Regions from separate parts of the Streptomyces sp. NBC_01296 genome, predicted to be linked through region 2. Evidence: riboswitches for the same ligand, from Rfam matches in the RefSeq annotation. Region 2 holds a riboswitch; the other holds the start of a gene.

Region 1 (3,806 bases), 1.8 Mb from region 2:
GCCCGCCGGGCCGTGACCGCGAACCGGGCGACGGTGGCCTCGATGTCGGCCTCGGTCATCGCGGTGGGGCGGGCGAAGCGCTTGGTGTGCCTGCCGAGGCTCACCCCTATGTCGGAGGGCGCCCAGGCCGTGCCGGGCATCTCCGAGCCGACCTGCCGGCCGGGGTGGTTGATCTGCATCCAGACCCGGCCGCCGCCGCAGGACGCGGCTTCGGCCCAGCGGCGGAAGGGGTCGAGCGGGGAGCGGGCGTCGAGGACGATCGTCCCCGGCGCGGTCAGCGCCCGGCGGTCGACCATGACGTTCCCGGTGATCAGCAGCCCGGCGCCGCCCTGGGCCCAGCGGCGGTAGAGCCGTTCGATGCGCCCGTCCGGCAGCTGGCCCGACCCGGCGAGGCTCTCCTCCATGGCCGCCTTCGCCAAGCGGTTCGGCAGGGCCGTCCCGTTGGGCAACTCCAGTGGCGTGAACAGGTCCATCAGCAGTTCCCCCAGGAAACGTGTTGCACGTGTCATCCCGCGCCCCGGCGCAAAACATACCGCTCCCTCCCGAGCCTGCGTCAGGCTGCTGCGTCAACCGGTTCGCCGGCCCCTCGGCCGGTGCTGCGCACCTGTGGGTCCCTTGAGGCGCTTGGGGAGGAGGCCGGGGGGAGGCCGCGACCGCACCGCCGCGACGACCTGGTCGCTGCCGCGGGACGTCGGGGCCCGGACCCGTCGGCGCGCCCGCCGCCGGGCCCGGCCTGGCGGCTGCGCACCGGTCCCACCGGCGCCGGCGGGCGTAAGGAACCGGACACCCGGGGATGTGGAACGCCCCGGGCCGAAGGGCCCGGGGCGTTCACCGTGCGCGGGTGCGGGGCGGGTCAGAGCTCCGCGAGCGCGAGCCCCGCCTGGGCGGCGGCCGCCTGGACGGTCTGCTCCAGCAGGACGGCGATGGTCATCGGGCCGACGCCGCCGGGGACCGGGGTGATCAGCGAGGCACGGGCGGCGGCCGACTCGAAGTGGACGTCGCCGACGTTGCCCTCGTTGTAGCCGGCGTCCAGGACCACGGCGCCCGGCTTGATGTCCTCGCCGCGGATGAACTCGGCCTTGCCGACGGCGGCGACCAGCACGTCGGCCTGGCGCACGATCGAGGGCAGGTCCACGGTGCGGGAGTGGCAGTAGGTGACGGTGGCGTTCTGCTCCAGCAGGAGCATGCCGGCCGGCTTGCCCAGGATCGCGCTGCGGCCGACGACGACGGCGTGCTTGCCGGTCAGGTCCACGTCGTACTCGGCGAGGAGCCGCATGATCCCGCCGGGGGTGCAGGAGACGAAGCCCGGCAGCCCGAAGCCCATGGCGGCGAAGGAGTGCATGGTGACCCCGTCGACGTCCTTGCCGGGGGCGATGGCCTCGAAGGCGGCGCGCTCGTCGATGTGGTGCGGGACCGGGTGCTGCAGCAGGATGCCGCTGATCTCCGGGTCCTCGGAGAGAGCCGTGAGGGCGGCGACGAGCTCCTCGGTGGTGGTCTCGGCCGGCAGCTCCACGTGGCGGGAGGTGATCCCGGCCTTGGCGCAACGGTTCTGCTTCATCCGTACGTACGTGACGGACGCCGGGTCCTCGCCGACCAGCACGGTCGCGAGGCAGGGAGCGGTACCGGTGCGCTCGGTGATCTTCGCCGCGTAGGCGGCGGTCTGCTCCGAGATGCGGCGGGCGAGGGCCGTGCCGTCCATCAGCTGAGCAGAGGTGGTGGCAGTCTGGGCAGTCGTCACGGGGTCTCCTGAGCGTCGCTGCGGATCGCGGTTCGCGGTTCGCCCAGGCGCGCGGCAGTCGACGTACGTGGGACGTACGCCGGGCCGCTCCCCGGTGGTGATCCACCCGAACGCCAGTCACGGCCCGGCTCCACTCTAATGGACCTCGCCGGCCCGGCCGGATCCCGCGGCGGCCCGGCAAGGATGAGATCCGGTCAAACCGGTGGATCACCGGCGCCCCACCTGGGACGATCAAGACATGACGCGTACTTTCGATCACCTCGTCGCCGAAGCCGAGTCCGTCTCCGTCGACGGCTGGGACTTCTCTTGGCTCGACGGCCGGGCCACGGAGCAGCGCCCCTCGTGGGGCTACCAGGGGCTCATGAGCGAGCGCCTCGCCCGGGTCCGGTCGGCCCTGGACATCCAGACCGGCGGCGGGGAGGTGCTCGCCGGGGCGGGGACCCTGCCCCCGCTGATGGTGGCCACCGAGTCCTGGCCGCCGAACATCGACAAGGCGACCCGGCTGCTGCACCCGCTCGGCGCGGTGGTGGTCGCGGACGCCGACGAGCCGCCGCTGCCGTTCGGCGACGAGGCCTTCGAGCTGGTCACCAGCCGTCACCCGGTGACCATCTGGTGGGAGGAGATCTCCCGGGTCCTGCGTCCGGGCGGAACGTACCTCTCGCAGCAGGTCGGGCCGGCGAGCGTCTTCGAGCTCGTCGAGTACTTCCTCGGGCCCCAGCCGGAGGAGGTCCGGCGCGGGCGGCACCCGGACGATGCGGTCTCCGACGCCGGCAAGGCCGGTCTCGAGGTCGTCGATCTGCGCTCCGAAAGACTGCGCACGGAGTTCCACGACATCGGAGCCGTGATCTACTTTCTCCGGAAGGTGATCTGGATGGTGCCCGGCTTCACGGTCGGGCAGTACCGGGACCGGCTGCGCGAGCTCCACGAACAGATCGAACACGACGGTCCGTTCGTGGCGCATACCGCCCGTTTCCTTATCGAAGCCCGCAAAACGGGCTGACGGGAAAGGCGGCGGAGGCGCGGACGGATCCACGGCCGATCGGTTGCGCGCCCACAGCGTGGCGCAGGTCACTCAATTCAGCGCGTAACGAATCGACTCGGGCATGCGATGAACCGACAGGCGTCCTCGCGCGGCCCCGGAATACAGACCCCCCTCGGGTCTGTTTCCCGAGTCCGCGCGATGATGTCCCGCCCACTCCTTATCTGTTCGCAACGAGAGGCTCCTTGTGTCGCTCAGCCCGTCCCGTACGTTCCCTCCGGAGATCGCCGAATCGGAGGCCCTCGTCACGCTCGTAGAGCGCGGCCGCGAGCAGGGTCACATCAACGGTGACGACGTGCGCCAGGCCTTCGAGGCCGGCCGCATCCCGGTGGACCAGTGGAAGCGGGTCCTGCGCAGCCTGAACCAGGTCCTGGACGAGGAGGGTGTCGCGCTGCACGTCAGTGCCGCCCCCGCCACGAAGGCCGCCGCGAAGAAGCCCCGCAAGGCTGCCGCCGCGCCTGCCCGCACCGTGACCAAGAAGGCGGCCGCCGCGCCGCGCCCCATCGGTGCGCGCAAGGCCTCGGCCACCAGCCCGGCCACCGCCACCGCGGCGGCGATATCCGCTTCGCCGTCCGCGGCCACCGAGGACGAGGTGACGGCCGACGCCGCCGCCGAGCCGAAGAAGCGGACGGTCAAGAAGACCGCCGCGAAGAAGACCGCGGTGAAGAAGACCGCCGCGGCCAAGAAGACCGGCGCCAAGGATGCCGACGAGGGCGAGACCCCGGCCGCCGAGGGTGAGGACTGGGCCGCCGAGGACCTCGCCGACGACACCGAGGAGGAGGCCCCCAAGGCCGGCGGGACCCAGGGCTTCGTCCTGTCCGACGACGACGAGGACGACGCCCCGGCGCAGACGGTCATGGTGGCCGGCGCCACCGCCGACCCCGTCAAGGACTACCTCAAGCTCATCGGCAAGGTGCCGCTCCTCAACGCCGAGCAGGAGGTCGAGCTCGCCAAGCGCATCGAGGCGGGCCTCTTCTCCGAGTACAAGCTCGAAGAGGAGGAGGACCACAAGCCCGCCTTCAAGCGCGA
Region 2 (3,806 bases):
AGCCCCTGCTGGGCCGCGAGGGCGCCGGGGTCAGCCTGCACCCGGCCGGCGGCGAGCCGTTCGTACCGGACGAGGACGAGACGTACGTCTTCCAGGGCCTGGCCCCGCTGCCCGACTTCGACGGCAACCGCGTAGTGCTCGGCGCGTGGGTCGTCGAGGAGGAGGCGGCGGGCCTCGGCATCCGCGAGTCGGCGGGCCCGGTCACGGACGAGTACGCCCGCTTCCTGCCGCACGTCATCCTGTAGGCCGTCTCTTCCGGATCTTGCCGCACCGGCAAGATCCGAAAGAGACGACCCAGCCGCAGGCGCGGCCGGGACCTGCTCGGCTCCCGGCCGTGCCCGCGGCGGCGGATCCGGGTCAGCCGGCCGCGAGCACCGACCGCAGCTGGTCCAGGCCCCAGTCCAGGTCCTCCTTGCTGATCACCAGCGGCGGCGCGATCCGGATCGTCGATCCGTGCGTGTCCTTGACCAGCACGCCCAGCTCCATCAGCCTCTCGGAGATCTCCCGGCCCGTGCCGTGCCCCGGGGCGATGTCGACGCCCGCCCACAGCCCGCGCCCGCGTACGGCGGTCACCGCACCCCCGCCGACCAGCAGGTTCAGCTCCCGGTGCAGGTGGTCGCCGAGCTCGGTGGCACGCTGCTGGTACTCGCCGGTGCGCAGCATCGCGATCACCTCCAGGGCGACCGCGCAGGCCAGCGGGTTGCCGCCGAAGGTGGAGCCGTGCTCGCCGGGCCGGAACACCCCGAGCACGTCCCGGTCGGCGACGACGGCCGAGACCGGGACCACGCCGCCGCCCAGCGCCTTGCCGAGGACGTAGACGTCCGGCACGACCTCCTCGTGCTCGCACGCGAACGTCTTCCCGGTCCGGCCCAGCCCCGACTGGATCTCGTCCGCCATGAACAGGACGTTCCGCTCGCGCGTGAGCTCCCGTACGCCCCGCAGGTACCCGGCGGGCGGCACCAGCACCCCCGCCTCGCCCTGGATCGGCTCCAGCAGCACGGCCACGGTGTTCGCCGTGACGGCCGCGGCCAGCGCGGTGAGGTCCCCGTACGGGACGATCTCGAAGCCCGGTGTGTACGGCCCGTAGTGGTCGCGGGCCTCGTGGTCCGTCGAGAAGCTCACGATCGTCGTCGTCCGGCCGTGGAAGTTGCCGGACGCGACCACGATCTTGGCCTGTCCGTCCGGGACGCCCTTGACCTCGTAACCCCACTTGCGCGCGGTCTTCACCGCCGTCTCCACGGCCTCCGCACCCGTGTTCATCGGCAGCACCATCTCCTTGCCGCACAGCGCGGCGAGCTCGGTGCAGAAGTCGGCGAACCGGTCGTGGTGGAAGGCCCGCGAGGTGAGGGTGACCCGCTCCAGCTGCGCCTTGGCGGCGTCGAGCAGACGCCGGTTGCCGTGGCCGAAGTTGAGCGCCGAGTAGCCCGCGAGCATGTCCAGGTAGCGGCGGCCCTCCACGTCGGTCATCCACGCGCCTTCCGCGGACGCCACGACGACGGGCAGCGGGTGGTAGTTGTGCGCGCTGTGGGCCTCGGCGGAACGCATGGCATCAGCAGTTGTCGACACGGGGTCTCCGATCGTCGGTCAGGCGGGCCGGGTGACAGGGGTGACGAGGGTGGTGCCACCGGCGTCACATCACCTTGTATACGGCTATACGTCGCTCGTACACCGGACGGGGAAACCTTTCCTGTGGACCGCCCGCTAAGGTGGGCGGCACGCACGGCGACTGGCGTACGGAGAACCAACTCCGGGGGAGTCGTGCGCGCACGACCGCATACAGGGCCGCTCGCCTGGGCCTCGCGGGGACGAGATCTGACATCGACCCCGGAGGAGCCGCCATGAGCGCGAGCCGCCACCCCGCCCTTCTCGCCACCGATCCCGAGCTGGCGTCCTACGTCACCGCCGAGGAATCCCTGCAGGCGCAGACCCTGCGCCTGATACCCAGTGAGAACTACGTGTCCGCCGCCGTGCTCGAGGCCTCCGGCACGGTGCTGCAGAACAAGTACAGCGAGGGCTACCCCGGCCGCCGCTACTACGAGGGCCAGCAGAACATCGACCGCGTCGAGGCGCTGGCCGTCGAGCGGGCGAAGGGCCTGTTCGGGGTGGACCACGCGAACGTGCAGCCGTACTCCGGCTCGCCGGCGAACCTCGCGGTGTACCTGGCCTTCGCGAAGCCCGGCGACACGGTGATGGGCATGGCCCTGCCGATGGGCGGGCACCTGACGCACGGCTGGGGCGTCTCGGCGACGGGGTCCTGGTTCCGGGGCGTGCAGTACGGGGTGTCCGCCGAGACGGGCCTGATCGACTACGACGCGGTGCGCGAGCTGGCGCTGACCGAGCGCCCGAAGATCATCTTCTGCGGCGGTACGGCGCTGCCGCGCACGATCGACTTCGCGGCGTTCGCCTCGATCGCCCAGGAGGCGGGCTCGATCCTGGTCGCGGACGTGGCGCACATCGCGGGCCTGATCGCGGGCGGGGCGCACCCGTCGCCCGTCGGGCACGTGGACGTGGTCTCCACGACCACGCACAAGACGCTGCGCGGCCCGCGGGGCGCGATGCTGATGTGCCGGGAGGAGCACGCGAAGGCCATCGACAAGGCAGTGTTCCCGGGCCTCCAGGGCGGTCCGCACAACCAGACGACGGCGGGCATCGCGGTGGCGCTGCACGAGGCGGCGCAGCCGTCGTTCGTGACGTACGCGCATGCGGTGGTGGCCAACGCCAAGGCCCTGGCGCAGGCCCTCCTCGCCAAGGGCTTCGACCTGGTGTCGGGCGGTACGGACAACCACCTGATCCTGATGGACCTGACCTCGCGGGGCGTCCCGGGCAAGGTGGCGGCCAAGGCGCTGGACCGGGCGGGGATCGTGGTGAACTACAACACGGTCCCGTTCGACCCGCGCAAGCCGTTCGACCCGTCGGGCATCCGCATCGGCACGCCGTCGCTGACGTCGCGGGGCCTGGGCGTGGAGCACATGCCGGCGGTGGCGGACTGGATCTCCCGAGCCGTGGACGCCGCCGCGAAGTCGGACGAGCCGGCCCTGTCCGCGATCCGCGCGGAGGTGGCGGATCTCCTGTCGGCCTTCCCGGCCCCGGGCCTGCCGGTCGCCTGACCGGTCCCGCCCGCTGCGCGGAGCAGCCCCCTGCCCGCCCTGCACGGTTCCCCGGGCTCCGCCCGGACCCGGTCCTCGAACGTCGACGGCTGAAATCCGGCCCGCCGGCGTTCGGGGCGCGGGGTCCGGGCGCAGGGCCCGGGAATCGGTCAGGTGCGGCCCGGCACGGCTCCGGTACCTGAGAGAATGGGGCCATGGCTTCTGATCGTCCTCGCGCGCTCTCCGGTATCCAGCCCACCTCCGGTTCGTTCCACCTCGGGAACTACCTCGGAGCCATCCGCCAGTACGTCGCCCTGCAGGAGACGCACGACGCCTTCTACATGGTGGTCGACCTGCACGCGATCACCATGCCGCAGGATCCGAAGGATCTCCGCGCGAACACCCGGCTCTCCGCCGCGCAGCTCCTCGCCGCCGGTCTCGACCCCGAGCGCTGCACGCTCTTCATCCAGAGCCACGTTCCCGAGCACGCTCAGCTCGGCTGGGTCATGAACTGCATCACCGGCTTCGGCGAGGCCAGCCGGATGACCCAGTTCAAGGACAAGTCCGCCAAGGGCGGGGTCAACAACGCCACCGTCGGCCTGTTCACGTACCCGATCCTCCAGGTCGCCGACATCCTGCTCTACCAGGCGAACGCCGTCCCCGTCGGCGAGGACCAGCGCCAGCACATCGAGCTGACCCGCGACCTGGCCGAGCGCTTCA

What was found. Region 2 has a riboswitch for ZMP and ZTP ahead of glyA (serine hydroxymethyltransferase). Riboswitches for the same ligand answer to the same signal wherever they lie in the genome.
Region 1: another riboswitch for ZMP and ZTP. It lies ahead of OG299_RS09010 (bifunctional 5,10-methylenetetrahydrofolate dehydrogenase/5,10-methenyltetrahydrofolate cyclohydrolase); the one in region 2 lies ahead of glyA (serine hydroxymethyltransferase).

Annotation. Positions count from the first base shown of each region.
Region 1 covers NZ_CP130720.1:1,917,489-1,921,294, forward strand. Annotated here, with positions in the region: gene OG299_RS09005 (NADH:flavin oxidoreductase/NADH oxidase family protein) at 1-509, opposite strand, end outside; gene OG299_RS09010 (bifunctional 5,10-methylenetetrahydrofolate dehydrogenase/5,10-methenyltetrahydrofolate cyclohydrolase) at 854-1,699, opposite strand; ZMP/ZTP riboswitch at 1,773-1,869, opposite strand; gene OG299_RS09015 (class I SAM-dependent methyltransferase) at 1,977-2,738, shown strand; gene OG299_RS09020 (RNA polymerase sigma factor) at 2,965-3,806, shown strand, end outside.
Region 2 covers NZ_CP130720.1:3,670,042-3,673,847, reverse strand. Annotated here, with positions in the region: gene OG299_RS16295 (glutathionylspermidine synthase family protein) at 1-245, shown strand, start outside; gene rocD (ornithine--oxo-acid transaminase) at 358-1,566, opposite strand; ZMP/ZTP riboswitch at 1,713-1,803, shown strand; gene glyA (serine hydroxymethyltransferase) at 1,839-3,107, shown strand; gene trpS (tryptophan--tRNA ligase) at 3,302-3,806, shown strand, end outside.